3 regions of the Micromonospora sp. NBC_01740 genome follow, and region 2 is predicted to be linked to each of the others. Evidence: riboswitches for the same ligand, from Rfam matches in the RefSeq annotation. Region 2 holds a riboswitch; each other region holds the start of a gene.
What was found. Region 2 has a riboswitch for cyclic di-AMP ahead of OG989_RS30840 (coiled-coil domain-containing protein). Riboswitches for the same ligand answer to the same signal wherever they lie in the genome.
Positions count from the first base shown of each region.

Region 1 (11,772 bases), 3.5 Mb from region 2:
AACTCCTCCTCGAAGGCCGCGACCTCGGGACCCTGCACCACCCGGCCGCTGCGGAGCACCCGGACAGCCGCTTCGATCTCGGCGTCGCCGATGATCGGCCGCGCTGGGGGAATGAACTCTGGGTGCGGCCCAGCCATGGGGCATCCTCCTGTGTCAGATGGTGCTCGGGTGGGGGTTCGGGGTGCGATACTAGCCCGTTGCGAATCAGGCCGAGACCGACGAGGTCAACGTTCACGCACCGGCCCGATGGGGTTCAGAAGTGGTCAGGGACCGGGTGTCCCACACCGCCGGCTCGTCGAGGGACGGACCGGTACATGCTACCCGCAGGGCCGCGACGATCGCGGCGGCCATGCGCGTGATCTCCGGCGTGTCAAGGGGTGTCCGCGAAATCGCCAGCCGCCAGTAGACCGGCCCGACGATCAGATCCGCCGCGCCGCGCCGGTCGGCGCCCGCCGGCAGCTCACCCCGCTCGACCGCCCGGCCGATGACGAGCTCGCCGACCCGGTCCTGGTAGCCGGTGAGCGCCCGCTGGAGGGTCTCGGCGATCTGCGGGTTGCGCGCCGCTTCGGCGAGCAGGTCCGGGATGATCTGCGAGGCCAGTGGGTGACGTAGCGCACCGGCGGCCACGAGCAGCAGCAGCTCCACGTCCCCGTGCAGGCTGCCGGCGTCCACCATCGGCAGCTTGCGCCCGGCGACCGCGGAGACCATGTCCAGCACCAGCTCGAGCTTGGAGCGCCACCGGCGGTAGATCGCCGTCTTGCTGACCCCGGCCCGCCGGGCCACCGCCTCTATCGACAACCGTCCGTAGCCGACCTCCGCCAGCTCCTGCGTGACCGCGCGGCGGATGGCCGTGGTGATGTCGTCACGGAGCACCGCCGCACCGGCCGGCACCCGCCTCTTATCGGTCTTCACGTGCAACAATGTAGCGCAGCGACGGTACGGTTGCGTCCCGACGTGTTTTCCACTACGGTTCGCCCGGCGACGAGGCGGCGCTCCGCACTGGCCACGCTCTCCCGTCGTCGCGCGCAACCCGTTGGCACGAAAGAGATCGGAGCGCCTAACCATGGCCAACACCACGGTGGCAGACCCGGATTCCGGGCTCACCGGGGCCCAGCTCGCCCAGCGCTACGGTCTCCGGTTCGCCGGCGAACGGCCGTCCCTGGGCGAATACGCGGGGCAGCTCTGGCGCTACCGGCACTTCATCGCCGCGTACGCCAACGCCAAGCTGGTGGCGTCGTTCAGCAACGCCCGGCTGGGGCAGCTCTGGCAGGTGCTCACCCCGCTGACCAACGCGGCGGTCTACTACCTGATCTTCGGTGTGGTGCTGGAGCAGAACAGGACCCCGAACTTCATCGCCTACCTCTGCACCGGCCTGTTCATCTTCAACTTCACCCAGACCGCGGTGCAGAACGGCACGCAGTCGATCACCAGCAACCTGGGCCTGATCCGGGCCCTGCACTTCCCCCGGGCCTGCCTGCCGCTGGCCGTGACGATCACCCAGTTCCAGCAGCTGCTCGGCTCGATGGTGGTGCTCGTCCTCATCGTGCTGGTGACCGGTGAGCCGATCACCCTGGCCTGGCTGATGCTGCCGCCGGCGATCCTGCTCCAGACGATCTTCAACGCCGGGCTGACCATGGCGATGGCCCGGATGGGCTCGAAGCTGGCGGACCTCAAGCAGGTCATGCCCTTCGTCATGCGCGCCTGGATGTACGGCTCCGGGGTGCTCTACAGCGTGGCGCTCTTCGAGGAGCAGCTGCCCTCCTGGGCCTCCAGGCTGGTCGAGCTCAACCCCGCGCTCGTCTACATCGAGCTGGCCCGGGTCTCGCTGCTGGAGAACACGCCGACGCTCAGCTCCTCCCTGCCCCAGCTCTGGGTGACGGCGCTGGGCTGGGCGATCGTGATGGGCGTCGGAGGTTTCATCTACTTCTGGCGAGGCGAACAGGAGTACGGCCGTGGTTGATCACTTCGAGTCGTCCAACGACGTGACGGTGACGCTGCCCAAGGTGCAGGAGCGCATCCCCACCGTGGTGGTGGACGACGCCCACGTCATCTACCGGATCCACAAGGGCGCCGGTGGGGGCGGCGGCCCGGTCGGCGCGCTCAAGCGGATCATGAGCCGCACCTCGGCGCCGAACATCCAGGAGGTGCACGCGGTCAAGGGGGTCAGCTTCACCGCGTACCGGGGCGAGGCGGTCGGGCTGATCGGCAGCAACGGCTCCGGCAAGTCGACCATGCTGCGCGCCATCGCCGGCCTGCTGCCGGTCAACCGCGGCGCGGTCTACACGCAGGGGCAGCCGTCGTTGCTCGGGGTCAACGCGGCCCTGCTCAACGACCTCTCCGGCGAGCGCAACGTCGTGCTGGGTTGCCTGGCCATGGGCATGTCGCCCGAGGAGGTGCAGCGGCAGACCCCGGAGATCATCGACTTCTCCGGCATCAACCAGCGGGGCGACTTCGCCTCGCTGCCGATGCGCACCTACTCCTCCGGCATGGGGGCCCGGCTGCGCTTCTCCATCGCCGCGGCCAAGAAGCACGACGTGCTGCTCATCGACGAGGCCCTCGCCACCGGCGACAAGATCTTCCGCAAGCGCAGCGAGCGGCGGGTGCGGGAGCTGCGGGAGGGCGCCGGCACGGTGTTCCTCGTCAGCCACCAGCTCTCCTCGATCCGGGACACCTGCGAACGGACGATCTGGCTGGAATCGGGCGTCCTGCGCATGGACGGCCCGACCGACGAGGTCGTCCGGGAGTACGAGGCGTTCAGCGGCAAGTAGCGCCCCGGCGCACGTACGGCATCCGCCCGGTGCCGGCCGACCGCGTCGCCCCGTGGGGGCGGCGCGGTCCGCGCGTTAAGGTTCATCCGGTCGCCGCGCGGGCGGAACCTTCTGTTCACGCACCCTGAGAGTGAGGCTTCGGCAATGACGCAGGACCACACCACCGGCCCGGACGCCGCACCGGAGGACCCGGCGCCATGGCGGCCCTCGCGGACGGTGGCGGTGGTGCTGGCCGGCGGCACCGGGACCCGGCTGGGCCTCGGCATCCCGAAGCAGCTGCTGAAGATCGCCGGTAAGCCGATCATCGAGCACACCCTGGCGGTCTTCGAGGCGGCGCCCGAGATCGACGAGATCGTCGTGCTGATGGCCACCGGCCACGTCGCCGACGCGCAGCAGATCGTCGACAAGGCCGGCTTCCGCAAGGTCACCAAGGTGATCGAGGGCGGCGACACCCGCAACGCCACCACCCGCATCGCGCTCGACGCCGTCGGCGAGGGCGACTGCAACATCCTCTTCCACGACGCGGTGCGGCCCCTGGTCAGCGGCCGGATCGTGCGGGAGTGCGTGAACGCGCTCTGGACGTACTCGGCGGTCGACGTGGCCATCCCGTCGGCCGACACGATCGTCCAGGTCGACGAGGACGACTGCATCACCGACATCCCCGTGCGCTCCTCGCTGCGCCGGGGCCAGACCCCGCAGGCGTTCCGCTCGGGCACCATCCGCGCGGCCTACCGGCTCGCCGAGGACGACCCGCACTTCGCCGCCACCGACGACTGCGGGGTGGTGCTGCGCTACCTGCCCGGCACGCCGATCAAGGTCATCGACGGCTCCGACGAGAACATCAAAGTCACCCACCCGGTCGACGTGCACCTGGCGGACAAGCTGTTCCAGCTCGCCGCCGCGCAGGCACCCCGGGTGACCGACGAGCGCAGCTACACCGAGGAGCTGACCGGCCGGACCATCGTCATCTTCGGCGGCAGCTACGGCATCGGCCACGACCTCGCCGTGCTGGCCCGCCGCTACGGCGCGCAGGTCTTCCCGTTCAGCCGCTCCAGCACCGGCACCCACGTCGAGCGCGCCGAGGACGTCGAGGCGGCGCTGAAGACCGCCTTCGAGGCCACCGGCCGGATCGACCACGTGGTGGTCACCGCCGGCATCCTGGAGAAGGGTCCCCTGTCCGAGATGGACCAGGAGACCATGGACCGGGTGCTCCAGGTCAACTTCGTGGGGCCGGTCATCGTGGCCCGTCAGTCGCTGCCCTACCTCCAGCAGACCAAGGGCCAGCTGCTGCTCTACACCTCCAGCTCCTACACCCGGGGCCGCGCCGACTACGCGCTCTACTCCTCCACCAAGGCGGCCCTGGTCAACCTCACCCAGGCGCTCTCCGACGAGTGGGCGGAGTTCGGCGTACGGGTCAACTGCGTCAACCCCGAGCGGACCGCGACGCCGATGCGCACCAAGGCGTTCGGCGAGGAGCCGGAGCACACCCTGCTCGCCGCCGAGACCGTGGCCCAGGCGTCGCTGGACGTGCTGATCTCGGACCTGACCGGCCAGGTCATCGACGTGCGTCGCGCGCCCGGCGAGGTGCCGGCCCAGCCGGGGCCGGCGCGGGCCGAGCGGGACGCCAGCCCGGCCGACGCCGGCTGACGCGGATTTCGGGCCACGGCGGGAAACGGAGCCGACATGCGTGGTGACCTGGTTCGGAAGCTGCTCGCCCGCGCGCTGGCCACCGGCCTGGCGGTGCTGGCGTTCCTCGTCGTCGCGCTGACCGGCGCGACCGGCTGGGGGCTGGGGCTGGCGGTGGCCGCCCTCGCGGCGACCACCTGGGAGCGGCGGGTGCGCCCGGGCGCCGACAACGCCGCCGAGACCACGCTGGTCGCGGCGGCGATCCTGGTCGGCTACGCCCGCCGCCTCGACGCCGGGTTCGACCCCGCGCTGGCCGTGACCGCGCTGGCCCTGCTGGGGCTGGTGCTGCTGGTCAACCCGCTCCGCGACGCCGGCGGCCTGGAGGTGCGCGCCGCGAACCTGCCGGTGCGCTCGTGGACGCCGCTGGTCGCCGCCCGCCTCGGCGACGCGCTGGCGGTGCTGCTCGCCCTGCTGGCGCTGGCGGCCGTCGCGGGCCTGCCCGCCGGTGTCGCGCTGACGACCGTCGCCCTGGTCGCCGCCGGTGCCGCGGCGGTCGGGCTGGACCTCGCCCGGCGCAAGTTCCGGCCGGGGGCCGGCGGCTCGGCGGTGTCCCGCGCGCTGCGCCGGCACCAGCCCGAGTTCCTGCTCCACTTCTCCGCGCCGCCCGGCTCGGAGTACCAGGTCACCATGTGGCTGCCGTACCTGGAGCGGATCGGCCGGCCGTTCCTGGTGATGGTGCGCGAGCCGGAGTTCCTGCCCCTGGTCGCCGCGGCCACCAGCGCGCCCGTGGTCTACTGCCCCACCACCAGGGCCATGGACGAGGCGCTGGTGCCGAGTCTGCGGGTGGCGTTCTACGTCAACCACGGCGCGAAGAACAGCCACTGCATCCGCTACACCCAGCTGACCCACGTCCAGCTGCACCACGGCGACAGCGACAAGGCCCCCAGCGCCAACCCGGTCTCGGCGATCTTCGACCGGATCTTCGTCGCCGGCCAGGCCGCCATCGACCGGTACGCCCGCGCCGGGGTGGACATCCCGGCGGAGAAGTTCGTCGTCGTCGGCCGCCCGCAGGTCGAGTCGATCGAGGTACGCCCGGAGCCGGCGCACGGGCGGGCCAACCCGACCGTGCTCTACACGCCGACCTGGACGGGGCACAACGCGGACGCGAACTACTGCTCCCTGCCGGTGGCCGAGACGCTGCTGCGCCGGCTGCTCGACCGGGGCGCGACGGTGATCCTGCGGGCCCACCCGTACACCTCGCAGAACCCGGCCTCCGCCCGGCAGCTGGGCCGGCTCACCGAACTGCTGGCCGCGGACCGGGCCCGCAGCGGCCGGCAGCACGTCTTCGGGGCCGCCGCCAGCCGGGAGCTGACCCTGACCGAGTGCGTGAACCGCTCGGACGCGCTGGTCTCCGACGTGTCCGGGGTGATCTCCGACTACCTCTACTCCGGCAAGCCGTACGCGGTGACCGACATGGTGGACTCCGGCGACCGGTTCCCCGAGCAGTTCCCGCTCGCCGGGTCGGGCTACGTGCTGCGGCGCGACATGGCGAACGTGGACGAGGTGCTGACCGCGCTGCTGGACACCGATCCGCTGGCCTCGGCGCGGTGGGTCACCCGGAGCCGCTACCTGGGCGACTTCCCCGCCGAGTCGTACGCCGAGGCGTTCCTGGAGGCCGCACGGCGCCAGCTCGACGAGGGCTGGAAGACGCCCGCCCCGCGCACGGGCGGCGCGACCGGCCTGCCGCTCGACCCGGACGAGGCGACCCTCTCCCCCGCCACCTGACGCACCGTTCGGGAGGCACACCGGTCGCGACGGCGGATCTCCGGGTCGGGCCGTTCGCGGGGCACCGTCAGCGGTACGGCTCGACGAGGTCCAGGACCGCTTCGGGGGCCTCGACGTGGGCGTTGTGCCCGAGGCCGGGCAGGGTGGCGACCGGCACCCCCAGCTCCGTGAGCTGGGCGTCGGTGACCATGGGGTCGTGCTCGCCGCGGGCCAGCAGCACGGGCACGTCGGTCGCCGCCAGCAGGGCGGGCAGGTCCGGCGCGCCCACGCCGAACGCGGCCGGGTCCATCGCCAGCCGCCAGCGGCCGTCGACCTGCCGCAGCCCCGCCTCCACGACGGGGTGCTCCGGGGCGAAGAGCCCGGTCAGGCCGGCCACCCGCAGGTAGCGGCGGGCCGCCTCGTCCCGGCTGGCGAACCAGGTCACCGGCCGGGCCGCCAGCTCACCCGCCTTGGCCAGCTCCGCCGGCGACCAGACGGCCTTGATGCCGAGCCCGACGACGGCGTCGACGGGCAGCCCGGCGCCCCGGGCGGCCAGCGCCAGCCCGACCACCCCGCCGAGGGAGTGCCCCAGCACGACGAGCCGGTCCCCCGCCGCGAGCCCCGCGCCGATCCGCGCGGCCAGCCCCGGGAAGGAGTACTCCGGCAACGGCGGCGACCAGCCGTGGCCGGCGAGGTCGGGCGCCAGCCACCGCCCCGCCCACCGACGCTCCAGCAGCGGCGCCCAGGGCAGCCACACGTCGCCGGTCGCGCCCATGCCGTGCAGCAGCAGAAGCACCCGCCGGCCGTCCCGCTCACCCGACTCATCGACCATGGGCGCAGTGTGCCACCCGTCGGACGCCGCGGGCGAGGGCCGTGACCCGGACACGACATCGGGCGCCGACCCCCCGGGTGGGGAGCCGACGCCCGACGGCGTCGCTCAGGCGGAGTAGCCGCGGGTGGCGGCCCAGTTCGCCAGGGCGATGGTGCTGATCCAGTACGACGCGGTCGCCGGGTTCGCCGAGTCGGCGATCTTCACCAGCCGCCCCTCGTCCTGGTAGCCGACCACCGCGATGTAGTGGCCGCCGGGGAAGGAGTGCCAGCCGCCGTCGGTGTCCGTGGCGCTGCCGGCGACGTTGACCACGACGCCCCGCCCGTCGGTGATGGCCGCGACGACGTCGGCCTGGAGCCGGTCCATCTGGGCCGGGGTGGCGGCGCCACCGGGGATCATCCGGGTCCGGTACGGGTCGCCCTTCACCACCGCGTTCAGCACGCGGGTGGTGTCCTGGGCCGAGTCGGTGCCCATCTGGTCGGTGCCCAGCTGGGCACCGAGGGCGTCCTGGCTGCGCGCGATGCCGGCGGCGCTGAGGGCGTGCCGGACGGCCGCCGGACCACAGTTGTAGAAGGTGGTCTGGGCCTGGTAGTCGTAGTCCAGGCTCTTGGCGGCCGGAGGCTTCGGCGGCTCCGGCTTGCGGGTCAGGTCCGGGTCCGGGGCGGCGCTGGACGCGCTGGCCGACGGGGCGGCGCTGGACGCGGCCGGGGCGGCGCTGGACGGGGCGGGCGCGACCCGGGCCTGGCTGCGCGAGGCCGACGCGTCGTCCCGCAGTTCGGTCGCGGCCACCGGGGCCTGCGCGGCGGCGGGGGCCTCGTCGGTTCCGGCCAGCAGCGCGCCCGTGCCTGACGCCAGCACGAGCGCCGCGGCGGACGCGGCGGCCAGTTGGTACGGACGCTCGGACGTGAGGCGACGCAGCTGTCGCTTGAGGTGGTGCTTCACGGTTTCCTCCACGGGCTCGGGGTGAGCGGCCGTCGGTCCGCGCCGAGGGCAGGGCGGACCGACCGCGCGGACGGGCGTCCGGGCGGGTGGTGGGCCACTCAGGGGATGCGCCCGGGACGCCGGGCGACGGACGGTGACCGGTGGGTCAGCTCATGACCTGCGGGCGGACGAGCGCGGTCACCGCGGCGCCGTGGAGACGGCGGCACAACCGAGGGGTGTACGGGTGTGGCATGACGATGGAACTCCTTCCGACACCGCCGACCGGGTTAGCTGACGGATTCGGGCGGGAAGAACGCCCTACCACGGGCCCACGGCCCACGGATTCACCCCAACGAGCACTGGGTCCCCGGTTCGTCGTTCACGATTAGGCGGGTCGGCGCGGCGTCGCCTCTGGCGATCGGGTACCGCACCGGACGCGCCGACATTACTGGCCGGTCCGCGCCCTGCCAACCCCGTCCCACCTGCCTAAACCTTGATCGGCAGACAATTTTTGCGGGCACTTCGCCACTGACGCGACTCAATGGGACGACCGTTTCTGCGCGCACCTCCGGGCGACAACGGGACAAGTGGCGGACATCGGCGCCGAAACCCCGGCAGGAATCGACCGGGCCGCGCCCGATGACCGGTTCGCCGACGTGGTGACCGGCGTCACCGAAACGGCCGGGATTTCGTCGGCGGACACTCCGGTCGCCGGGGCGCTCAGCGCGAGTCGGCGTACGTCGGTCGGTGGTCGTCCTGCGGGCCGGCGGCCCGGGGGCGCGGCACGGCGCTGCCCCGATCCCCCGGCGTCGCCCCGGGGCCGCCGGGGTCCTGCCCGGCGCCGTCCCCGTCCCGCGGCGTCCGGACCGGCCTGCGCGGGGTGAGCAGCCGCATCATCGGCGTCTCGACGAGACGGTGCAACAGGCCGGCCAGGGCCAGGTTGACCAGCAGGAAGCCGAGCACCACCGCCAGCCCCGACCAGCCGGTGAAGCCGACGCCCCAGTCGCCGGTGAGCCGCAGGACGGTGATCATCACGAGGACGTGCACCAGATAGAAGGCGAAGGAGACCTCGCCCAGCCAGATCATCGGCCGGGACCGCCACGGCGAGCGCCGCCCGCGCACGTCCGCGTCCGCCGCCGCGGCGATGACCAGGATGTACGCGACCGAGAGCAGCGCCGCCCACAGTTCGGCGCGGACCCACTGCGCGGCGACCACCCAGGTCGCCACGAAGAGCAGGCTGGCCAGCGGCAGGCCCGGCCCGCGCCACCGGCCACGCCGCATCAGCTCGGCGGCGGCGACGCCCATCCAGAACTCCAGCGACCGCACCGGCGGGAAGATCTGGGTGAACCACCAGCGGCTCTCCTCGGGCACCAGCGCCTGGGCCGGCCAGAGCGCCAGGATGAGCAGCGGCACCGCGACCACGACGGCCCACAGGGCCCACGGTCGGGCCCGGCGGATCAGCGGCAGCGCCAACGGCAGGCAGAGGTAGAAGAAGAACTCGCAGGACAGCGACCAGCTGACCGTGTTGATGCTGTAGAAGTGGCCCGGCCGCGGGTCCCACGCCTGGAGGAGGAACAGGTTCTCCACCGCGACGAACCGGTCCACGGGGTCGGCGAACCAGGCCGCGACCGCCAGGGCCGCCACCCACAGCACCACGTGGCTCGGCCAGATCTTGGCCACCCGGCGCCGCCAGAACGCCCGACGGGTGTCGGTGGGTCGGGCCGACCAGACCAGCACGAAGCCGCTGAGGATGAAGAAGAACTGCACGCCCGACAGCCCGAGTGCGAAGGCCCAGTCCACGACGGCCTTCTGGCCGGGCTCGGCGATGATGCCCATCGTCGCGACGTGGAACCCGAAGACGAGCAGGGCGGCGACCCAGCGCAGCCCGGTCAGCGACGGCAGGCGGCTGGCCGGGGACGCGGGCCGGGCGGCGGGCGCGACGGTCGCGGCGTCGTTCATGCCGGCATCCCGACGATCCGCAGGGTCACCAGCACGTACGTCTCCTCCTCGACCCCGTCCTCAGGCGCCCCCGAGGGGCCCGTGGCGGTCCGCCGGTCGGCGCCGCCCCGCCGGGCACCCTACCCGCCGGGCCTGAGGCTCTGTTCCGTCCCGTCCGCGAGTGCCCGTTCTGTCCCGTGGGGGAGTCCCGTTCCTCCCGTCCCTCCGTGACCGTTGCGTCCCCATCCGTGACGGCGGTGGCGGGCATCCGGGTTCCGGCCGATCGGGTGGCTAGTATTCCCAGACCCGGAGGTGACGAGAGGCGGGCGAATGCACCAGCGAATCCTGATGCGGGCGAAGAAGGGCCCGTTCGACGTCTACTCGCCGGAGGAGACGCACGAGCGGAACTGGATCGGCGACAACAACGGCAACCTCGTCTTCAGCCACGCCGCCCACAAGCTCCTGCGCACCGCCACCGCCGAGATCACCTCGACCGAGTTCAGGATCGACCCGCGCGACGCCGACATGATCAACGAGCGGTACGACGTCTACGTCGTACCGCTCGCCAACGCCTTCCGCCGCAGCTACGCCCACCGCGTCGAGGCCATGACGAAGCTCATCGAGCAGCTGAAGATCCCGGTGGTGGTGCTCGGGGTGGGCGTACAGACCGACATCAACGGCGACCGGGAGTACCTCCGCCCGATCGACGACGTCGTGACCCGGTTCGTACGGGCGGTCCTCGACCGCTCGCACAGCATCGGCGTACGCGGCGAGATCACCCGTGACTACCTGCGCACACTGGGCTTCTCGGCCGTCGACGTGATCGGCTGCCCGTCGATGTTCCTGCACGGCGACAGCCTGCGGGTGGAGAAGAGGAAGGCGTCCCTGTCGCCCGACGACAGGCTCGCGCTCACCGTCTCCCCGTACGTCACGTCGATGGCGGAGATCATCGCCCGGCACCACGAGCGGTACCCGAACCTGCGCTACCTGCCGCAGGACCTCAAGACGCTCGGCACGCTCCTCTACGGCGACGCCCCCGGGGACCGGGGCAGGACCAGCAAGATCCCGATCCACACCTCGCACCCGCTGTTCACCGAGGACAAGGTGCGGATGTTCGTCGACCCCTGGACCTGGATGGACTACCTCTCCGGATTCGAGTTCGCGTTCGGCACCCGGATCCACGGCACCATCACCGCGCTGATCGCCGGCACGCCCGGCTACCTCTTCGCGCACGACTCGCGCACCCTGGAACTCGCCCGGTACTTCGAGATCCCGCACCGGGTCATGAAGGACGTGCCGGTCGACGTCGACGCCGCCCAGCTCTACGCGGAGGCGGACTACACGGCGCTCAACGCCGGCCACAGGTCACGCTACGAGACGATGCTGGCCTTCCTCGCCAAGCACGACCTGGGCCACGCCTTCGCCGACGGCGACAGCGCGGCCCGGTTCGACGCGCAGGTGCGCTCCACCGCCTTCCCGCCCGCCGTACGCCCGGCCGCCGCGACCGCCCCCGACGCGCTGCGGGAGCGGATCCAGTGGCTGCGCGACCGCAACGTCGAGCTGCGCAAGGAGACGGAGACGCTGCGCGGGCAGCGCCTGCAGACCCGGGTCAAGCAGGTGATCGGTGGCCGGGTGCGCCGGATACTGAGCCGCTGAGGCGGGGTTCGCACCGCCCGGCCGGCCGGCCCTCGCCGGCGACCGGCGGGCGGGCAAGGCGTCCGTACACCTGTACCAACATGGCGGGTACGCTGGGCGGATGACCGGGGCCGCCTACCAGCCGTCGATGTTCGACCTCACCGCCGCCGGACCGTCGCTGAGCCCGCTGGCCGACCGGCTGCGCCGGCACCCGCTCACCCACGGCGCGTGGGTCGACCATCTGCCCGGCTGGGTCACCGGCTCCGACCAGGTCTTCGACGTCCTGCTGCG
Region 1 covers NZ_CP109150.1:3,611,292-3,623,063, reverse strand. The annotation lists gene OG989_RS16890 (DegT/DnrJ/EryC1/StrS family aminotransferase) at 1-137, opposite strand, end outside; gene OG989_RS16885 (TetR/AcrR family transcriptional regulator) at 232-912, opposite strand; gene OG989_RS16880 (ABC transporter permease) at 1,064-1,960, shown strand; gene OG989_RS16875 (ABC transporter ATP-binding protein) at 1,953-2,768, shown strand; gene OG989_RS16870 (bifunctional cytidylyltransferase/SDR family oxidoreductase) at 2,913-4,415, shown strand; gene OG989_RS16865 (CDP-glycerol glycerophosphotransferase family protein) at 4,452-6,179, shown strand; gene OG989_RS16860 (alpha/beta fold hydrolase) at 6,247-6,990, opposite strand; gene OG989_RS16855 (C39 family peptidase) at 7,096-7,941, opposite strand; cyclic di-AMP (ydaO/yuaA leader) riboswitch at 8,170-8,310, opposite strand; gene OG989_RS16850 (acyltransferase family protein) at 8,629-9,867, opposite strand; gene OG989_RS16845 (polysaccharide pyruvyl transferase family protein) at 10,177-11,502, shown strand; gene OG989_RS16840 (alpha-ketoglutarate-dependent dioxygenase AlkB) at 11,603-11,772, shown strand, end outside.
Region 1: it holds a riboswitch for cyclic di-AMP, as region 2 does, so the genes downstream of both, OG989_RS16855 (C39 family peptidase) here and OG989_RS30840 (coiled-coil domain-containing protein) in region 2, are expected to answer to the same signal.

Region 2 (11,772 bases):
GTGGTCTCATGACGGGTAGCCGGTGTTACCACCGGGTATCCCCGGTGTTGCGGATCCGTGCGGCCCTGGGGAGGTGACGATGCCGGAACACGTCGAGGTACGTCTTCCCGATGACGTACGCCTGCACGTCGAGGCGGTTGGACCGGCCGACGCCGAGGTTACCGTCGTGCTGCTGCACGGCTGGACGCTGGACGGGCGGGCCTGGCACCGGCAGCTCGCCGACCTGCGGCAACGCTTCGGCGACGCGGTGCGGGTGGTGACCTACGACGCCCGCGGCCACGGCCGGTCGAGCTGCATGGCGCTGCCCACCGCCACCGTGGCCCAGCTCGGCGACGACCTCGCCGCGGTGCTGGACGAGGTGGCCCCGGCCGGTCGTGTCGTGCTGGTCGGCCACTCGATGGGCGGCATGACGATCATGGAGTACGCGCACCGCCACCCCGCGCACTTCGCCGCCCGGACGGCCGGGCTGGTCTTCGTCTCCACCACCGCCGAGGGCCACACGCACACCGCGTACGGCCTCTCGCCCCGGATCGCCCGGCTGATCCGGCTCGCCGAGACCACCGGGGCCGGCGTGCTGGCCCGGTGCGGGGCCTGGCGACCGCCCCGGGCGCTGCTGCGCGCGCTGCGTCCCAGCATCCGCTGGATGCTCTTCGGCGACCGCTGCGACCCGCACGACATCCGCCTGGTCACCTCGGCGGTGGCCCGCGCCACCCTCCGCTCGATCGGCGGGTTCCGCGCGTCCATCGGGGCGCAGCACCGGCTGGACACCCTCGCCGGGCTGGCCCACCTGCCGGCCGCCGCCCTGGTCGGCGACCGGGACCGGCTCACCCCGCCGCCCTGCGCCGAGTCGATCGCCGGCGCGCTGCCGGCGACCGAGCTGACCGTCTGCCCGGGTGCCGGACACATGCTGATGATGGAACGCCCCGACGAGGTCAACGCGGCGCTCGGCGGCGTGCTCCGTCGCGTGCTCACCGCCCCCGGGGCCGGTGCCACCGCCGCCGCCCGGGCGGACTGGACCGGGCCCGGCGGAGAGCGCGGCACGGGCTGGACCGGGCCCGGCGGAGAGCGCGACACGGGCTGAACCGGGCCCGGTGGGGCCCCTGCGGGCGTGACGCGGGTTCCTTTCCCGCACCGGTGGCGCCGCTGGTTGCGTGCGGGCCGTACCCTCTTGCGGTTGGCCTGGCGCGGTTCGCACGGTTCGCGCCGCCCGCCGCCGACGTCAGGAGGAGCGAGCGGTGACCGACCAGACCACCCTGGAACAGGAGATCGCCGTCGAGCAGCGGCATCTCGACCGGGTGTACGCCCGACTGGCCGAGCTGCGCCGGTCGGCGGTCAGCGCCGAGAAGGAGGGCTACCGGCTCGCCCGGGTGGGCAACTTCGGGGCGCTGGTCGAACGGGACGCGATGGTGTTCCACGCCGCACGGCGGCGGCACATGCTGGACGCCGAGCACGAGGGCCTGGTCTTCGGCCGGCTGGACCTGCTCGACCGGCAGGTGCTGCACGTCGGGCGGCTCGGCATCCGCGACGACGACGCCTCCACCCTGGTGGTCGACTGGCGGGCCCCGGCCGCCGCCGCCTTCTACCAGGCCACTCCCGCGCAGCCGCTGGGCGTGGTGCGGCGACGCACGATCCAGTCCTCCGCCGAGCGGGTCACCCGGATCGAGGACGACCTGCTCGATCCGGTCGCCGCGCCCGCCGACATGGCGGTGGTCGGCGACGGCGCGCTGCTGGCCACGCTGTCGAAGGCCACCGGCCGGGGCATGCGGGACATCGTCGCCACCATCCAGCGGGAGCAGGACGAGGCCATCCGCTCCCCCGGCTCGGGCGTGACGATCGTGTCCGGCGGCCCGGGCACCGGGAAGACGGCCGTCGCCCTGCACCGGGCCGCGTACCTGCTCTATTCCGACCGCAGCCGGTTCGCCGGCGGCGGCATCCTGGTGGTGGGCCCGTCCTCGGTCTTCGTCGAGTACATCGCCTCGGTGCTGCCCTCGCTCGGCGAGGACACCGCCACCCTGCACTCGCTGGGCACGCTCTTCGCGGGCCTGACCGCCACCCGCACCGATCCGCCGGCGGTGGCGGCGGTGAAGGGCTCGCTGCGGATGCGGCGGGTGCTGGAGCGGGCGGCCCGGGACGCGGTGCCGGGCGGCCCGACCGAGCTGCGCCTGCTCTACCGGGGCGAGCTGCTCCGGCTGGAGCGCCGCGAGCTGGACGGCATCCGGGACCGGGCGATGCCCCGGGGCGCCCGCCGCAACGAGGTGCGCCGGGCCGGCTTCGACGGGGTCTTCGCGGCGCTGTGGGCGCAGGCCCGCAGGTTGGGCGTGGGCCGGCTGCCCGAGCAGCGCGCGTTCGAGGACGAGATCGCCGAGCGGCCGGAGTTCCGGGAGTTCCTGAAGGCGTGGTGGCCCCGGCTGCACCCCCGGCACGTGCTGGGCTGGCTGGCCCGTCCGGACCGGCTGCACCGCTACGCCGAGGGGATCCTCTCCCGCGCCGAGATCCGGCTGCTGACCGACGCGTACGGCAGCCTCGACGCCGCCGGGCTGACGATCGCCGACATCGCGCTGCTCGACGAGCTGGACGCGCTGCTCGGCAAGCCGATGAAGCCCGCCCGGGCGAAGCGGGACCCGTTCCAGCTGGCCGGCGGGGTCCGCGAGCTGAGCACCTTCGCCGACCGGCAGCGCGCCGCCCGCGAGGCGGCGCGGGAACGCCCGGACGACTACCGGGAGTACGCGCACGTGGTGGTCGACGAGTCGCAGGACGTCTCGCCGATGCAGTGGCGCATGATCGGCCGGCGGGGCCGGCTGGCCTCGTGGACGGTGGTGGGCGATCCGGCGCAGACGGCGTGGACGGGGGATCCGGAGGAGCTGAACCGGGCCCGGGACCAGGCGTTGGGCCGGCGCAAGCGGCACCACTTCACCCTCACCACGAACTACCGCAACTCGGCGGAGATCTTCGCGGTGGCGGCGGCCGAGATCCGCCGGCTGCACCCGGACCTGCCGCTGCCCCGGGCGGTGCGCTCCACCGGCGTCGACCCGGTCGCGCTGTCGGTGCCGCCGGCGGAGCTGGAGAGCGCCGTCGTGGCGGCGGCCGACGCGCTGCTCGCCGAGGTCGAGGGCACGGTCGGGGTGATCACGCCGGTGCCGCGCCGCGACGAGGTGGCCGGCTGGCTGGGCGGGCTCGGCGCGCCGCGTTTGCAGGTGGTGACCAGCCTGGAGGCCAAGGGCATGGAGTACGACGGGGTCGTCCTCGTCGCTCCGGGCGAGATCCGGGCCGACCCGGGGTCGGGGGTGCGGACGCTCTACGTGGCGCTGTCCCGGGCCACCCAGCGGCTGACCACCGTCGACCCGATCGGCTGAGCCGCCGTTACTTGCATACATAGCGATGTGAGCATAGATTGAACGCGAATCCGGACGCCTGACGGAGGGTGGGCGCGTGGGCGCAGGTCATGACCACCATCACGGGTCGGTGGCGAATGCCGCGCACCGCCACCGGGGCCGGCTCTGGGCGGCGTTCGGGCTGCTCGCCGGCCTCATGGTGGTGGAGGCGGTGGCGGCCTTCCGCACGGGCTCGCTGGCCCTGCTGAGCGATGCCGGGCACATGTTCACCGACGTGCTCGGGATCGGCATGGCGCTCGCGGCGATCGCCGCCACCCGGCGGGCGGGCGCCGACCCGCAGCGCACCTTCGGCCTCTACCGGCTGGAGGTGCTGGCCGCACTGGCCAACGCCATGCTGCTCTCCGGCGTCGCGGTCTACGTCGTGATCGAGGCGGTGCGCCGCTTCGGCGACCCGCCGGAGGTGCTGGCCGGCCCGATGCTGGTGGTCGCCGTGCTCGGCCTGCTCGCCAACATCGGCGCCTTCGCGCTGCTGCGCTCCGGGGCGAAGGAGAGCATCAACGTCCACGGCGCGTACCTGGAGGTGCTCGGCGACCTGCTGGGGTCACTCGGCGTGATCGGGGCCGCGCTGCTGATCGCCACCACCGGCTGGTGGTGGGCGGACCCGCTGGTGGCGGTCGCGATCGGGGTGTTCATCCTGCCGCGCACCTGGCGGCTCGGGCGGGCCGCGCTGCGCATCCTGGTGCAGGCCGCGCCGGAGCACCTCCAGGTGACCGCGGTGCACGACCGGCTGGCCGCCGTGCCCGGCGTCGCCGAGGTGCACGACCTGCACGTCTGGACGCTCACCTCCGGCATGGAGGTGGCCTCGGCCCACCTGACCATGGCACCCGGCGCGGAGGTCGGCGCGGTGCTGGGCGCCGCCCGGGCCGCGCTGCACGACGACTTCCACATCGAGCACGCCACGTTGCAGATCGAGCCCGGAGCGTCGCGCGGGGCCTGCGGGTCGGTTGAGTGGTAATGAGGACAACCTTAAATCTGGGAGAGTATTGTGCGCTTATGCCGGATTTGACTGCTAGTGGACGTACACCCTCCGTCACCTGCGCTGCATCAGTCACACCGGCACCGGTAGGCTCGGCTTCGGCCTCCGCCAGGCGGCACCCACCGGTGCCGGCGGTGGCCGCCGCCTAATCGCCCGGCGGGGCGAACCGGGGAACCATGTTCGTGGGGTGCATCCGCGTCAGCGGTAGGGATCTTCCGTCCCGAACCCGTCAGCTAACCCGGTCGGCGGCTGACGGAAGGACACGTGAATGCCAGTGATGGCACCTGTACGACGACGTGCCGCCCGGACGGCGGCCCTGATCGCCACGATGCTCGCCCTCGGCGCCGCGGTGGCCCCGGTCACCGCCGCCCCGGCGGCGGCCGCCACCCGGGCCGGCCTGCTCGCCGCGGCCCCCGGCCAGGACGAGGAGGGCGGCACCCCCGCCCTGCGGGCCCAGTTGGAGGCCGCCAGCAAGGGCTACCTCGACGCCAAGCGCGCCCTCGACACGTCGGCCAAGCGGCAACAGCAGCTCGCCGCGCAGCTCAAGACCACCGAGGTCGAGCTGGCCGCGCACACCGCCAAGGTCGGCGAGATCGCGGGGGCGGCCTACCGCACCGGCCGGCTCAGCGTGGCGTCCGCCCTGCTCAACAGCAGCTCGCCGGACGGCTTCATGGACCGCGCCGCCGCCCTCGACGCGGTGGCCGCCAAGGAGGACCGGGCCCTGCGCGAACTCCAGGAGACCCGGGACCAGGCCACCCGCACCAAGCTCGCCCTGGACGGCGAGATCCGGGAGCAGCGCAAGCAGGTCACCGTGATGGCCAAGCGCAAGGAACAGGCCGAGCGGGCGCTGACGGTCGCCAACCGCGAGCAGCAGCAACAGCGGCAGCAGTCCACGGGGGCGGGCACCTCGCCGGGCGGCACCTCCAGCAAGACGGCGAAGGCGGCCCCGCGCAACTCCGACGGCTCCTGGCCGCGCGAGTCGTGCAGCGTCAACGACCCCACCCCCGCCAACGGCTGCATCACCCCGCGCACCCTGCACGCGCTCAACCAGGCCAAGGCGGCGGGCTTCACCCGCTACGTCTCCTGCTACCGCCCCGGCGGCTCGGGCGAACACCCGAAGGGCCGGGCCTGCGACTTCGCGGCCCAGAAGGGCGGCTTCGGCGGCGACGCCACCGGCGGCGACCGGACGTACGGCAACAACGTGTCGGCGTACTTCGTGCGCAACGCCGACCGGCTCGCCGTGCTCTACGTGATCTGGTACAGGCAGATCTGGCTGCCCAGCAGCGGATGGAAGTCGTACAGCGGGGCCAACGGCGACCCGTCCAGCGACCACACCAACCACGTGCACCTGTCGGTCTACTGACGCCCGCGCCCCGGTGCCCCGCCCGTCGCGGGTCACCGGGGGCGCGACGGCCACCGCGGCCGGGACCGTCCGGCGGTCAGTCGGCCGGCGACCCGGGCGGGCCCGTGTCGAGGGCCGTGGCGAGGCGGGCGGCCAGCCCGAGGTGGGCGGCGCGGGCCTGGCGGAACGCGTAGCCGAAGAGCGGCGCAGGCGCGGCGAGGGTGATCTCGACCTCGATGCGGACCACGCCGTCGGGCTCCGCCCGCAGCCGGGTGTGGTTGCGCACCGTGGTGGCAGGCCACTGCCGGGCCACGGTGACGATCTCGTCGGCATCGTCGACGAGGACGTCGGCCCGGTAGGTGATCGGCAGGCGCACCGGCCCGGCGGCCAGTCGATCGGTGATGTCGTAGCTGGCCCGCGCGCCAGGACGGGGCGGCACCCGGCGGACCCGGACGATCAGCGGGTGCAGGTCCTCCTGCCGGGTGGGGTCGGCGAGCAGCGCCGCGGCGTCCGGGAGGGAGCAGCGCGCCTGGACGGTGTAGCTGAAGGAACTTCGCCTGAGCACGCCGTCTCCCCAGCGTCGGTGGTCGCCCGATCGTCGCGCATGCCGGGCGCCCTGGCAACGCCGCGCCGATCCCGCCCGGAGTCCGGACGCCCGGCCGCCGACCACACTACGGTCAGCTGGTGGATGGTCACGGCACGTGTCGACCGGCGGAGGATGGGCGCATGAACGGGTACGACGGATGAGCGGGCACGTGATGGTCTTCGCGCCCACGCCCCGGCTGACGGTGACCGTCGACCAGCCCAGCGAGGCGCCGGAGCTGCACCTGCACCCCGGCGGGCAGGGCGTCTGGCAGGCCCGGATGGTGATGTCGCTCGGGGTCGACGTGGTGCTCTGCGCCGCCCTCGGCGGCGAGATCGGCCAGGTGCTGGAGCCGCTGCTGGTCAGCGAGGGGGTGCACCTGAAGGTGGTGGTCCGCGACTCCGGCAGCGGCGGGTACGTGCACGATCGGCGCGAGGGCTCCCGGCAGGAGATCGTGGACGTGCCCGGCCAGCCGCTCAGCCGGCACGAGCTGGACGAGCTCTACAACCTGGCGCTCGGCGAGGGGCTGCGCGCCTCGGTCAGCGTGCTGAGCGGGCCGAACGAGCCGTCCCTGGTCCCGGCCGACCTCTACCGGCGGTTCGCCGCCGACCTGGGGGCCAACGGCAGCCGGGTGGTGGTCGACCTCTGCGGCGAGCACCTCGACGCCGTGCTGGACAGCGGCGTCTTCTTCCTCAAGGTCAGCCACGAGGAGCTGATCGCCGACGGCCGCGCCGACGGCGAGGACGAGGAGCAGCTCACCCGGGCCCTGTACGACCTGCACGCCGGCGGCGCCGAGAACGTGGTGGTGAGCCGGGCCGACAAGCCCGCCCTCGCCCTGGTCGACGGCGAGGTCTTCGAGGTCGAGATGCCCCGGCTGGAGGCGGCCGACCCGCGCGGGGCCGGCGACTCGATGACCGCCGGGGTGGCGGCAGTGGTGGCGCGCGGCGGCGACGTGCGCACCGCGATCCGTACCGGCGCGGCGGCCGGCGCGCTGAACGTGACCCGGCACGGCCTGGGCACCGGCCGGCTCGACTCGATCACCGGCCTGGTCGACCGGGTGCGTCTCGTACCGGCCGGCAGCCGGCCGCAGGAGCGGACCAGCCCCGACGAGCTGGCCGAACGGGCGGCCGAGCGATGACGCTGCGGATACTGGTCACCAACGACGACGGGATCGCCGCGCCCGGCATCCAGGCGCTGGCGCGGGCGGCGGCGGACCGGGGCCTGGACGTGGTCGTCGCCGCGCCGCTGGAGGAGGCGAGCGGCACCAGCGCCGCGATGACCGCCGTGGAGCGCGACGGGCGCGTGGTGGTCCACGAGCACCCGCTGCCGGAGGTGCCGGGGGTGCCGGCGTTCGCGGTCGGCGGCTCCCCCGGCTTCATCGCGCTGATCGCCGTGCACGGCGCCTTCGGGCCGCCGCCGGCGGTGGTGCTCTCCGGCATCAACCGGGGCGCGAACGCCGGACGCGCGGTGCTGCACTCGGGCACGGTGGGTGCGGCCTTCACCGCCGCCGCGAACGGCTGCCGGGCGATGGCCGTCTCGCTCGACGTGCTCTCGGCCGGGGAGGCCACGGCTGCCAGCGGGGGTGCCGCGGTGGCCGCCGCCGCCCGGGTACGCGACGCCGAGCGACACTGGCCGACCGCCGCCCGGGTCGCCCTGGACCTGCTGCCCCGGCTCACCGCCGGGCCGGTGGAGAGCGTGCTCAACGTGAACGCTCCGGACCTGCCGCACGGCCGGCTGCGCGGGGTGCGCCGGGGCACGCTGGCCACCTTCGGCCAGGTGCAGATGACGGTGGCGGAGGCCGGGCACGGCTTCGTCCGCACGTCGCTGGAGGAGCCGGGGCAGGCCGTGCAGCCCGGCACCGACCTGGCGCTGCTGGCCGAGGGGTACGCCTCGGTGACGGCGATCCGCGCGGTCACCGAGGTGGCGGACGTCGACCTGTCGGGCCTCGGCGACACCTGAGCGGCCCGCCTCCGACCTAGCGGCCGGAGCGGAACCGTCGACGACGGCGGGGGCGGGGTCAGGCGCCCGGGAGGACCTCGGGGGTGGGTGCGCCGGCGTAGTAGGGCTCGGGGGCGCCGAAGAGGCCGAGCAGGCCGGTCACCCAGAGCTGCCGGTGCACGAAGCGGCTCGGCTCGGTGACGACGAGCTTGACGCCGCTCACCTCGGCGGTCTGGAAGCCGGCGACCATCGCGCTGATGCCGACCGAGTCGATGAAGGTGACGAGCCGCATGTTCAGCTCGATCCGACCGGGGCGCCCCTTGGTCAGGACCTCGGCGATCGCCTCGCGCACCTCGTACGCGGTGTCGACGTCGATCTCACCCCGTGGGGCGATCTCGATGACACCACCGGGCAGGACCGACTTCACGATCGACAGGCTCACGCGAGCACCTCCACTCGCCCGTCCGACGGGCGCCTCATCAGTACGCGGGCCGCGACCGAGAGTATTCCTCTGACGGCCTCGGTCGCCACCCCTCGGGATGAGCAATTCGCGGATCAGGGCACAGCAAGTCGCCCTTATCCGAACTATTGACGTTTTGTCCGACCGACGATCAGCTGCCGCTGACACGTCGCGCCCCAGGGTAGCCGGCTCCCGCCGGCACCGCCCAACAGCCGGTCCCCCGGCGTGGCCCGTACCGCTTCGGCCCCGGGCCTTGCCCGTTCTGCCTAGCATCGGCTCGGAGACACGACTGCGACCGGGAGGACGATCGATGCTCAGGAGACTTGCCGCACTGGCCGGCGTCAGCGCGCTGTTGGCCCTCGTACTGGCCTGCGGGTTCGGCGGTGGCGGGGGCGACGATGACGACGACGACGGCGACGACGACTTCGCGCGGGGCGTGACCGTGGCGGTCGCCGTCCGCTGACACCGAGCCCGTGCGCCGCCCGCCGGCGTCACCTGGGCCGCCGCACCCGCAGCACGGGGGTTTGCGGAGCAGCCCCACGGGGCACAGGCGGAAACGAGCGAACCGTCACACGCCGGTGCGACGCCGAAGTCGAAATGGCCGCCGGCTTCGGCCCCGAGGAGGTAACCACCATGTTCGGAAGCAACCTGCTGGACCGCCGCAGCAAGCCCGAGCGGATCACGGACCAGGCGTGGCAGCACCTGGTCTCGGCGGTCAGCTCCGCCAGCGACAGCGTCCGGGACACCGCCCGTTCGGCCCGCCGAGGCGGCTCCGGTCTCGCCGACGAGGCCGGCGACCTGGTGGGCTCGGCGGCGGACGAGGCCCGGCGCCGGGCCACCCAGGCCTTCGACGCGCTGGCCGGCCGCCGGCCGGCGCTGCCCTGGACGCTGCTGATCGGCGCCACGCTGGTCGGCGCGGCGATCGGCTGGGCCGCCGGCACCGCCGCGCGGGCCGCCGGCAGCCGGGGCGACCGGGCGATGGACGACATCGAGTTCGTCGACGTCGACCGACCCAACTCCCCCGTCGGCCTCGACGGCTGACCGGTCCGGCACACGCTCGCGACGAACGGGCCCCGGTCGACCATCGAGGTCGGCCGGGGCCCGCGCCTGTCTCAGGTGACGTGCCGCGACAGGCGGCCCGCCGTCGAGCGGCCCACCGTCCCGCGGCCAGTCGTCGAGCGGCCCACCGACCTGCGGCTCACAGCCCTGATCAGAGGCTCGCGGCTCAACGGCCCGCGGCCGGCGGCTCACGGCCCGCGGCGAGCGGCCCTGCTTTGAAGGCTCGCGGCCCTTCGAAGAGCGGCTTCAGAGGGCGGCGACGCTCGCCGGAGCCCGCTCCGCCCGGCTCAGGGCGCGCAGCACCGCCGGTTGCCCGTGCCGGCGTACGGCGAGACGGGCCAGCAGCGTCAGCACCGGGTCAACCGTCTCGGCCGGCAGTTCCGGGGTGGGCACGCCGACGCTGACCGCGAGGTCGTCCGCGTGCACGACGAGTTCCATCAGCCGGGTGGCCAGGTAGTCGTCCAGGGTGAGCGACCACGGGCCACGGGCGACGTGCACCACCCGATCGGACGGCTCCGCCGCCAGCACGTCCGTCAACTCGTGCAGCGTGGCGGCGCACCGGTCGACCAGAGCGGCCGGGCCGTCGGCGGCGAGGCCGTCACCGGCGCGGCGGATGGCGACGTTCACCGTGGCGTCGACCGGGGCGCCGAGCCAGGTGCCGCGCGCGTAGTGGTCGAGCAGCCCCACGGGGTCGCCGGCGGGGACGGTTGCGGCCAGCACGGCGGGGACGCCGAGCACCTGGCTGGCGAGGTGGCCGGCCAGGCCCCCCACGCCGAACGCGGGCAGGGCGCTCGGTTCGTTCCAGCGGGTTGCTACGGCGGGGTCGGCGAGCAGGTCCACCGCCGAACGCGCGGCGGTGAGGTAGGCCGTCCTGATCGGACTCACGGAGGATCCCTCCTTCGACGGGCGAAGCTCCGAGCCTATGGCTTGCGGGGACACCGGCCCTCTCGGTGCGTGCCGGGTAACCCGCCTCCCCTCCCGGCCACGAACCGGAGGCGGTGCCGACCGGACCCGGGCAGCCGGAGCCCGTCCGCGCCGGTAGGAGACCCGGGCCGCCGGCCGCTCCGCACGACCGCGCACGTCCCGCCCCTGGTGGGGACGGGGGTGCGCGGTCGGCGGAGCGCGGCGGTCAGCGGGCGGTGCAGGTGACGGTGGCCGGGGCGGTGTTCGCGCCGGTCGTACTGCCCAGGAAGCCGGCGGTGGCGGTGGCGCCCGCACCGAGGGCGCCGTTCCAGCCGGCGTTCCGGACGGAGACGGTCGCCCCGGTCTGGGTGTGGGTGCCGCCCCAGAGCTGGGTGATCTGCTGACCGTCGGGGAAGGTCCAGCCCACCGTCCAGCCGGCGATCGCCGCGCTGCCGGCGTTGCGGACCACCAGCTCGCCCTGGAAGCCGCCCTGCCAGGAGCCGGTGACCCGGTACGTCGCCGTGCAACCGCTGGTCGGCGGCGGCGTCGTGGGAGGCGGGGTCGTGGGCGGCGGCGTCGTGGGAGGCGGGGTGGTCGGGGGTGGGCTGGTCGGAGGTGGCGTCGTCGGGGGCGGGGTGGAGGTGGTCGGCGTCGGGTCGGGCGTGCCGCCGAGCCGGTCCGCCACCAGGATGCCGCGGCCGTTGGTGCCGAGATAGACCCGGCCGTAGACCCGGGGGTCGCCGGTCAGTGCCTCGCCCGCGTTGCCGTACTGGTGCTGGTCGTCGTTGATCCGCACCCAGGTCGCGCCGGTGTCGTCCGAGCGGTGCACGCCGGGCCGGCCGTCGACGGTGCCGAACAGGTACAGCGCCGGGTACGTCCGGCCGGGCGCGGCCTTGCCGAAGCCGACGTTGCCGGCGGTGCTCACCCCGGCCTGCTTGGTGAAGGTGGCCCCGGAGTCGGTGGAGCGCCACAGCCCGCCCTCGCCGGCCAGCCACAGCTCGCCCTCCCTGCCGGGCAGTGCCTTGAACTTGACGTTTCCGGTGCTGGGCAGGCCGGCGGCGGCCGAGGCGGTGAAGCTCGCCCCGCCGTTGGTGCTGACGTAGAGCTTGCCGCCGCTGA
Region 2 covers NZ_CP109150.1:7,076,953-7,088,724, forward strand. The annotation lists partial or broken gene OG989_RS30825 (alpha/beta fold hydrolase) at 80-985, shown strand; gene OG989_RS30830 (HelD family protein) at 1,236-3,353, shown strand; gene OG989_RS30835 (cation diffusion facilitator family transporter) at 3,430-4,347, shown strand; cyclic di-AMP (ydaO/yuaA leader) riboswitch at 4,501-4,632, shown strand; gene OG989_RS30840 (coiled-coil domain-containing protein) at 4,646-5,731, shown strand; gene OG989_RS30845 (SRPBCC family protein) at 5,808-6,275, opposite strand; gene OG989_RS30850 (1-phosphofructokinase family hexose kinase) at 6,454-7,431, shown strand; gene surE (5'/3'-nucleotidase SurE) at 7,428-8,252, shown strand; gene OG989_RS30860 (STAS domain-containing protein) at 8,311-8,673, opposite strand; gene OG989_RS30865 (hypothetical protein) at 9,002-9,154, shown strand; gene OG989_RS30870 (hypothetical protein) at 9,325-9,732, shown strand; gene OG989_RS30875 (maleylpyruvate isomerase N-terminal domain-containing protein) at 9,997-10,635, opposite strand; gene OG989_RS30880 (cellulose binding domain-containing protein) at 10,880-11,772, opposite strand, start outside.

Region 3 (7,268 bases), 1.8 Mb from region 2:
TTCTGCCATTGAACTACACCCGCAGGCGGCACCACTGTACCTGAGTCGTCACGACGCTGCACCCAGGTACCCCTCCGACACCACCAGGCGCCACGATCTTGGCAGCTAACGGCCCCCGGAGGGGCCTCAACTTACCAAGATCGCTCTGCGCCACCGCCCGCCGCCACCACGCCAGCCACGCCACCACCCCGCCGCGTCACCGTCAGCCACGAACCGCCCGGCCGCGTGACACGACGTGCCCGAGTCGCGCGTCGTGGTCCGGATCCGGACCGCGGGTCGTGTCCCGCGTCAAGCAACGTCGATGCGCGCCCAGCCGCTGCCAGGAAAATTTCCACCGCGGCAACATATGGCCATTCTCAAATTCATCGATGGGTTGTAACGTCTGCCCAACGTTCCAGTCACGGCGTGACATACCCCCTGTCGCGTCGCCAGAAAGAGGTGGGCCCATGGGACTCCGTCCCAACCTGCTGACCCGGCGTACGGCCGGCGTCGCGTCGACGACCCTCGCGCTGCTGCTCAGCACCGCCGCCGTGGGGGTCGTACCGGCCGCTTCGGCCTTCTCCGCCGCCCCGACCGAGGTCTGCGTCGAGCCGGCCGACGTCCACTCGGACGCCCGCGTCAAGCCGGGCAGCGGCGCCAAGCACGAGCCGAACGAGCTCACCCTCGCGGAGACCCGCGAGCGCGAGGCCGACATGGCCGCCGCGCTGCGCGAGCGGGCCCGGTTCCGTACCGGCGCCGGGGCCTCCACGATGGCCGCCGCCGTCACCATCCCGGTGGTGGTGCACGTGATCCAGGAGAACAGCACCCGGGCCGGCGGCAACATCCCCGACTCGATGGTCAACTCGCAGATCAACGTGCTGAACCAGTCGTTCAGCGGGGCCACCGGCGGCGCGTCCACCGCGTTCAGTTTCCAGCTCCAGAAGATCAACCGGGTGACGAACCCGTCCTGGTACCCGATCGTGCAGGGCTCCTCGGCGGAGCGGTCGATGAAGACCTCGCTGCGTACGGGCGGCAAGAACACCCTCAACATCTACCTGGGTGAGCTGAGCAACGGCCTGCTCGGCTGGGCGACCTTCCCGACCCGCAACCTCAACAGCATGGACGGCGTCGTCGTGCTGAGCGAGTCGCTGCCGGGCGGCACCGCCACCAACTACAACCAGGGCGACACGGGCACCCACGAGGTCGGCCACTGGCTGAACCTCTACCACACCTTCCAGGGTGGCTGCTCCGGCTCGGGCGACAGCGTCAGCGACACCGCTGCCGAGGCCTCGCCGGCCTCCGGCTGCCCGACCGGGCGGAACACCTGCACCGCGCCGGGCGTCGACCCGATCACCAACTTCATGGACTACAGCTACGACTCCTGCATGTACCAGTTCACCGCCGGGCAGGCCAGCCGCATGCTGACCGCCTGGAACGCGTACCGCGCGGCGTAGTTACGCCGTACGACTCCACAGGTGCCGGCCTCGCTCGACGGGGCCGGCACCGGCGTCTGTGCGGCCGGGCACGCGGGGGTCGGGCGGTGGTCACGGTGCGGCGCCCCGGAGGGGGACGGCCCGGGGCGCCGCACCGCGTCTCAGGCGGCGGGGCGGGCGGCGTGGTCGCCGACGCGCCCCGACCGGGTCTCGGGCACCAGCGCGGTGCCGGCGGCGGCCGCGCGGGGGTCGAGCCACACCTGGACGGCGGGCCGGCCGTGCCACTCGCTGGCGCCGCCCGCGACGCCGGACTCGCGGCGGGCCAGCATCGCCACATCGACGGTGAACTCGAAGACCCGCCAGTCGACCTGCGGCGCGGCCCGGTGGCTGCGGGCCAGCCGGGCGACCCGCGCCGGGTCGGTCACCGGCCGGGCGTGGCCGGCGACGTAGGCTTCGTCGTCGCTCTCCTCGGGCGGGAACGAATGCAGCGCGTAGCGGCCGTCGCGCTCCAGGTCGCGCCGCTTGGGCGAGTCGACGACGAAGCAGAAGAGCCCCTCGTCGGTGATCACCGGGGACACCGGGTGCACCCGGGGACCGCCGTCGGCGCGGACGGTGGCCAGGTAGCCGAAGCCCGGCCCGTACTGCTGCATGAGGAGGCGGATCCCGTCGGCGAGGCGGGGCTCGTCGGCGGCGAATTCGGACCAGGAAGCCATGCCGGCATTCTATCGAACAATTGTACGAAGATGCACTCCGACACGCAGGTCACGCGTGTCGGTCGCTAAGGTGTGCGGATGCTGCTCTCCGACCGCGACCTGGCCTCCGAGATCGAGGCGGGAACGCTCGCGCTGGAGCCGTTCGAGCCCGCGCTGGTGCAACCGTCCAGCATCGACGTACGCCTGGACAAGCTCTTCCGGGTCTTCAACAACCACCTCTACACCCACATCGACCCCGCGCAGCAGCAGGACGACCTCACGTCGATGGTCGAGGTGCCCGAGGGCGAGCCGTACGTGCTGCATCCGGGCGAGTTCGTGCTCGCCTCGACGCTGGAGGTGATCACGCTCGGCGACCAGCTCGCCGGCCGCCTGGAGGGGAAGAGCTCACTGGGCCGACTGGGCCTGCTCACCCACTCCACGGCGGGCTTCATCGACCCGGGCTTCTCCGGTCACGTGACCCTCGAACTGTCCAACGTCGCCAATCTGCCGATCACCCTCTGGCCGGGCATGAAGATCGGTCAGCTCTGCATCTTCCGGCTCTCGTCGCCGGCGCAGCACCCGTACGGCTCGGCCGTCTACGGCTCGCGCTACCAGGGGCAGCGCGGCCCGACCCCGAGCCGCTCCTGGCAGCACTGGCGCACCTGGCCCACCCGCTGACCCGACCTGCGTGCCTGCGGAGGGCCCCCGCCGGGCAGGGGCCCTCCGCGTGCCTCAGCCGGGTCGGCCGTAGCTGTGGATCGGGCCGTCGTCGACCTTCTTCATCTTGATCGGCACCCCGGCGCGGGAGGCGTGCACCACCCAGCCCCCGCCGACGTACATGCCGACGTGGTGCAGGTCGCTGTAGTAGAAGACGAGGTCACCGGGGCGCAGCTCGCCCCGGCTCACGGACGCCGTGGCCCGGCGCTGCTGCGCGGCGTTGTGCGGCAGCGACACCCCCGCCTTCGCCCAGGCGGCGAGCATCAGGCCGGAGCAGTCGTACGAGTTCGGCCCCTCGGCGCCCCAGACGTAGGGCTTGCCGATCTGCGCGCAGGCGAACTTCACGGCGGTGCCGGCCGGGCCGCCGGGATAGCCGGCCGGGCAGGGGGCGGGACGCAGCGGCCCGCCGCCGCCGTTGCCGTAGACCCGCAGCCGTAGCTTCTGCAACCGGTCGATCTCGGCGTTGATCTGCTTCTTCTTCGCCGCGAGCTGGGCCTCGGTGCGGCTGAGCTGGACGACCATCTCGTCCAGCGGCGCCTTCTTGGCGGCCAGCCGGTCGCGCAACTCGGCGACCTGCCGCACGTCCTGCTGCTGGTGCTGGGCGAACTGGTCGAGCAGTTCGAGCTGCCCGATCATCTCGCTCGGCGAGCGGCTGCCCAGCAGGGCGTTGACGGCGGAGACGTTCTCGCCCTTGTAGGCGCGGGCTGCCAGCGCGCCGACCTTCTCCATCGCCTGGTCGACCTGCTTCTCCAGCGGCCCGATCTGCGCGGCGAGCGCGTCGGCCTGCTTGCGCCTGGCGGTCAGGTCCTGGCGGGTGGCGTTGTGCCGTTCGATGATCGGTTCGAGCTTGTTCCAGTCCTCGTCGATCTGCCGCTCGATCTCGGCGACCGTCGGTTCGGCGTGGGCCGCCGTGGCGCCGCCGGTCAGGACGACGGCGAACGCGGCCAGGGCGGCGAGGGCGGTGGTGCAGCGGTACCAGCGTGGGCGCGGCGCAGCCGTCACCGGGTCGGCGAGGGCCGACCGGGCCGACGGTGGCCGCGGGGCATGGTGTGCCACCGGGCTTCGTACTCCTTCTTCCGTACCGCCTACCGGGTTAGCTGACGGGTTCGGGCGGGAAGGGGCGCCCTACCGCAGGACTGCGGATTCACCCCGGGGAACCTGGGTCCCCGGCTCGCTCGGGAGCGACTCGGCGGTGTCGGACCGTCACCGCCCTGGTTGGACGGAATGTCACCGGCCGACGAATGACCAGAGTAGAGACGACCGTTATCGATCCGCAACCCTACGGGCAGTGACACTCCGTACCCACCCGGATCGGGCGGATCCGCAACCCGGGCGACGAAGATTTTCTTCCTTCTGAAGTGTCTGACGGAAAGGTATTGACCAGAGGCGGCGGGCGGGGCGAAGGTGACCCCACCTTTGCCCGTCCGAACTGGGGGTCTGATGCACCTGTCAGCGACATCGAGGAGCAGACGCGTCCTGCTGGCCGCCGCCGTGGCCGCCGCCATGGCGGCGACGCCGCTCACCGCCGCCGGATCCGCCGCCGCGGCAGCGCCGGTGAACGACCGGCAGCAGCAGTACGCCGCCGCGGCCGCCGAGTACGGCGTACCTGAGAGCGTCCTGCTCGGGGTCTCCTACCTGCAGTCCCGCTGGGACACCAACGCCGGCACGCCGAGCACCAGCGGCGGCTACGGACCGATGCACCTCACCGACGCCGAGCACGTCACCGCCCTCGCCGGCGGCACGCACCACGACGAGGGCACCGAGGACCCGCGCGGCGACGACTCCCGCCCGTCCCTGGCCGAGGCGGGCGAGCCGCCGGCCGCCACGCCGCCCGCCGAGGCCGCGCTGCGGACCGTCGACGCCGCCGCCGAGTTGACCGGCGCCAGCGAGGAGTCGCTGCGGACGGACGTCACGGCGAACATCCGGGGCGGCGCGGCGCTGCTGGCCGCGTACCAGAAGGAGATCGGCGCCCCGGTCGGCGCCGGCACCGACCCGGCGGCCTGGTACGGCGCGGTGGCCCGGTACTCCGGCGCGGACAGCGCCGACGCCGCGGCGGCCTTCGCCAACGAGGTGTACGCCACCATCGCCACGGGCGACAGCCGGGTGACCGACGACGGGCAGCGGGTCACGCTGGCCGGCCGGGCGGTCCAGCCGGACCGCTCCTGGCTGGACCGGCTGCGCCTGCGCAAGCTCGCCCGGCCGGACGGGCTGGAGTGCCCGAGCGACATCTCCTGCGAGTGGATCCCGGCGCCGTACGAGAACTACGGCCCCACCCTGGGCGACTACGGCAACCACGACCTGGGCAACCGTCCCACCCAGCAGAAGATCGAGTACATCGTCATCCACGACACCGAGGGCTACTTCGGCCCCAGCGTCAACCTGGTCAAGGACCCGAAGCGGGTGGGTTGGCACTACACCCTGCGCTCGGTGGACGGGCACATCGCCCAGCACATCAAGACCAAGAACGTCGGCTGGCACGCCGGCAACTGGTACGTGAACGCCAAGTCCATCGGCCTCGAACACGAGGGCTTCGCCGGGCACGGCACCTGGTACACCGAGGCGATGTACCGCACCTCCGCCAAGCTGGTCCGCCACCTGGCGCGGGCGTACAACATCCCGCTGGACCGCAACCACATCATCGGGCACGACAACGTCCCCGGCACCGTCGCCGCGAACGTGCGCGGCATGCACTGGGACCCGGGACCGTACTGGGACTGGTCGCACTACTTCGACCTGCTGAAGGCGCCGTTCAAGTCGACCGGCACGCACCGAACCGGGCTGGTCACCATCGACCCGGACTTCGCCACCAACCAGCCGCCGTTCACCGGCTGCAACCGGCAGCCTCCGGGCGTGCCGAACCCGCCCCCGGCGACGGCCCCCTGCCCGCTGCGCGGCTCCTCCGCGCTGTTCCTGCACAACGCCCCGAGCCACGACGCGCCGCTGGTCAACGACATCGCGCTGCGGCCCGACGGCACCCCGAACACCACGTACGTCTCCGACCACGGCGCCCGCGTCTCGGCCGGCCAGACGTACGCGCTTGCCGAGGTGCAGGGCGACTGGACCGCGATCTGGTACCTCGGCCAGAAGGGGTGGTTCCACAACCCGGCCGCCAAGCCGACGGCGAAGTGGACCGTCGGGTTCGTGGTGACCCCGAAGGCCGGTAAGGCCACCATCCCGGTGTACGGCCGGGCCTACCCGGAGCAGGCCGCGTACCCGGAGGGCGTGCCGTACCAGGCGATCTCGCCGCTGCAGTACACGCTCTCGGCCGGCCAGCGGTACGCCGTCGGCAACCTGCTCCCCGGCGAGTACTACCGGGCCACCACGTTCGACGGCTCCGCTCCCCACGACCAGACGGTCGTCCGGGGCGACAACAGGTACGTGCAGGTCCAGTTCGGTCACCGGATCATGTACGTCAACCTGGACGACGTGAACCTGGTGCCGTCCCCGCTGGGCGCGCCCCGCTGATCCCACCGCACGACGAGGGCCCCCGGTCGATCCGACCGGGGGCCCTCGTGTCGTTGCGGGTGCGGGACGAACTGGCCCGTCAGGGCCGGCGGAACCCGGCCACCGGCATCGTGTTGATGCTGGAGACGTTTACCGGTTTGCCGGCCCGCGGCGCGTGCACCATCTTGTCGTTGCCGAGGTAGAGGCCGACGTGACTCAGGTCGGACTTGAAGAAGACCAGGTCACCCGGGCGCGCCTCGGAGCGTGGGATGGCCTTGCCCTCGTTCCACTGCGCACCCGTGAAGTGCGTCAGGTGGACCCCCGCCGCCTTGTAGGCGTACTGGGTGAGACCGGAGCAGTCGAACGAGTTCGGGCCGGTGGCACCCCAGACGTACGGGTCGCCGACCTGCGCGCAGGCGGTCCGGATCGCGGTGCGGGCCTTCTCGCTGACCACGCCGTTGATGGTCGGGCACTTCTCCGTCTTGACCGTCGTCACCGGCATCGACGCCTCGAGCTTCTTGATGTCGGCGTCGATCTGCTTCTTCTTCGCGGCCAGGTCGTTCTGCTGCTTCGTCTGCGACACGATGAGCGTGTCGAGCTTCTGCTTCTCCGTGTCGTACTTCTGGCGGACCCGGGTCACGCCCTCGAGCTGCTTGCGCTCCTGCGCGGCCAGCCGGTCCAGCAGCGTCAGCTGCTCGGTCAGCGTGTCGGGCTTGGCGCTGACCAGCAGCGCGCCGATGTCGTGGGACGGGCCGGAGATGTAGTAACGGGAGGCGAGATCGCCGACCCGGTCCATCGCCAGCTCGCTCTCCAGCGCCAACGGCTGGATCTTCTTCTGCAGGTCCTCCGACTTCTTGCGGTTGACCTTCAGCTGCGCCCGCACCTTGTTGTACTGCTCGATGGTGGGCTCGAGCTGCTCCCACTTCTGGTCGATCGCGGCCTCGATCTCGTCGACCGAGGGCTCGGCGTGGGCGGGCGCGGCCAGCATGCCGGCGCCGACCGC
Region 3 covers NZ_CP109150.1:1,559,460-1,566,727, reverse strand. The annotation lists tRNA gene OG989_RS07505 (tRNA-Gly) at 1-23, opposite strand, end outside; gene OG989_RS07500 (zinc metalloprotease) at 447-1,433, shown strand; gene OG989_RS07495 (pyridoxamine 5'-phosphate oxidase family protein) at 1,574-2,125, opposite strand; gene dcd (dCTP deaminase) at 2,204-2,782, shown strand; gene OG989_RS07485 (C40 family peptidase) at 2,837-3,877, opposite strand; cyclic di-AMP (ydaO/yuaA leader) riboswitch at 3,890-4,023, opposite strand; gene OG989_RS07480 (N-acetylmuramoyl-L-alanine amidase) at 4,262-6,286, shown strand; gene OG989_RS07475 (C40 family peptidase) at 6,366-7,268, opposite strand, start outside.
Region 3: it holds a riboswitch for cyclic di-AMP, as region 2 does, so the genes downstream of both, OG989_RS07485 (C40 family peptidase) here and OG989_RS30840 (coiled-coil domain-containing protein) in region 2, are expected to answer to the same signal.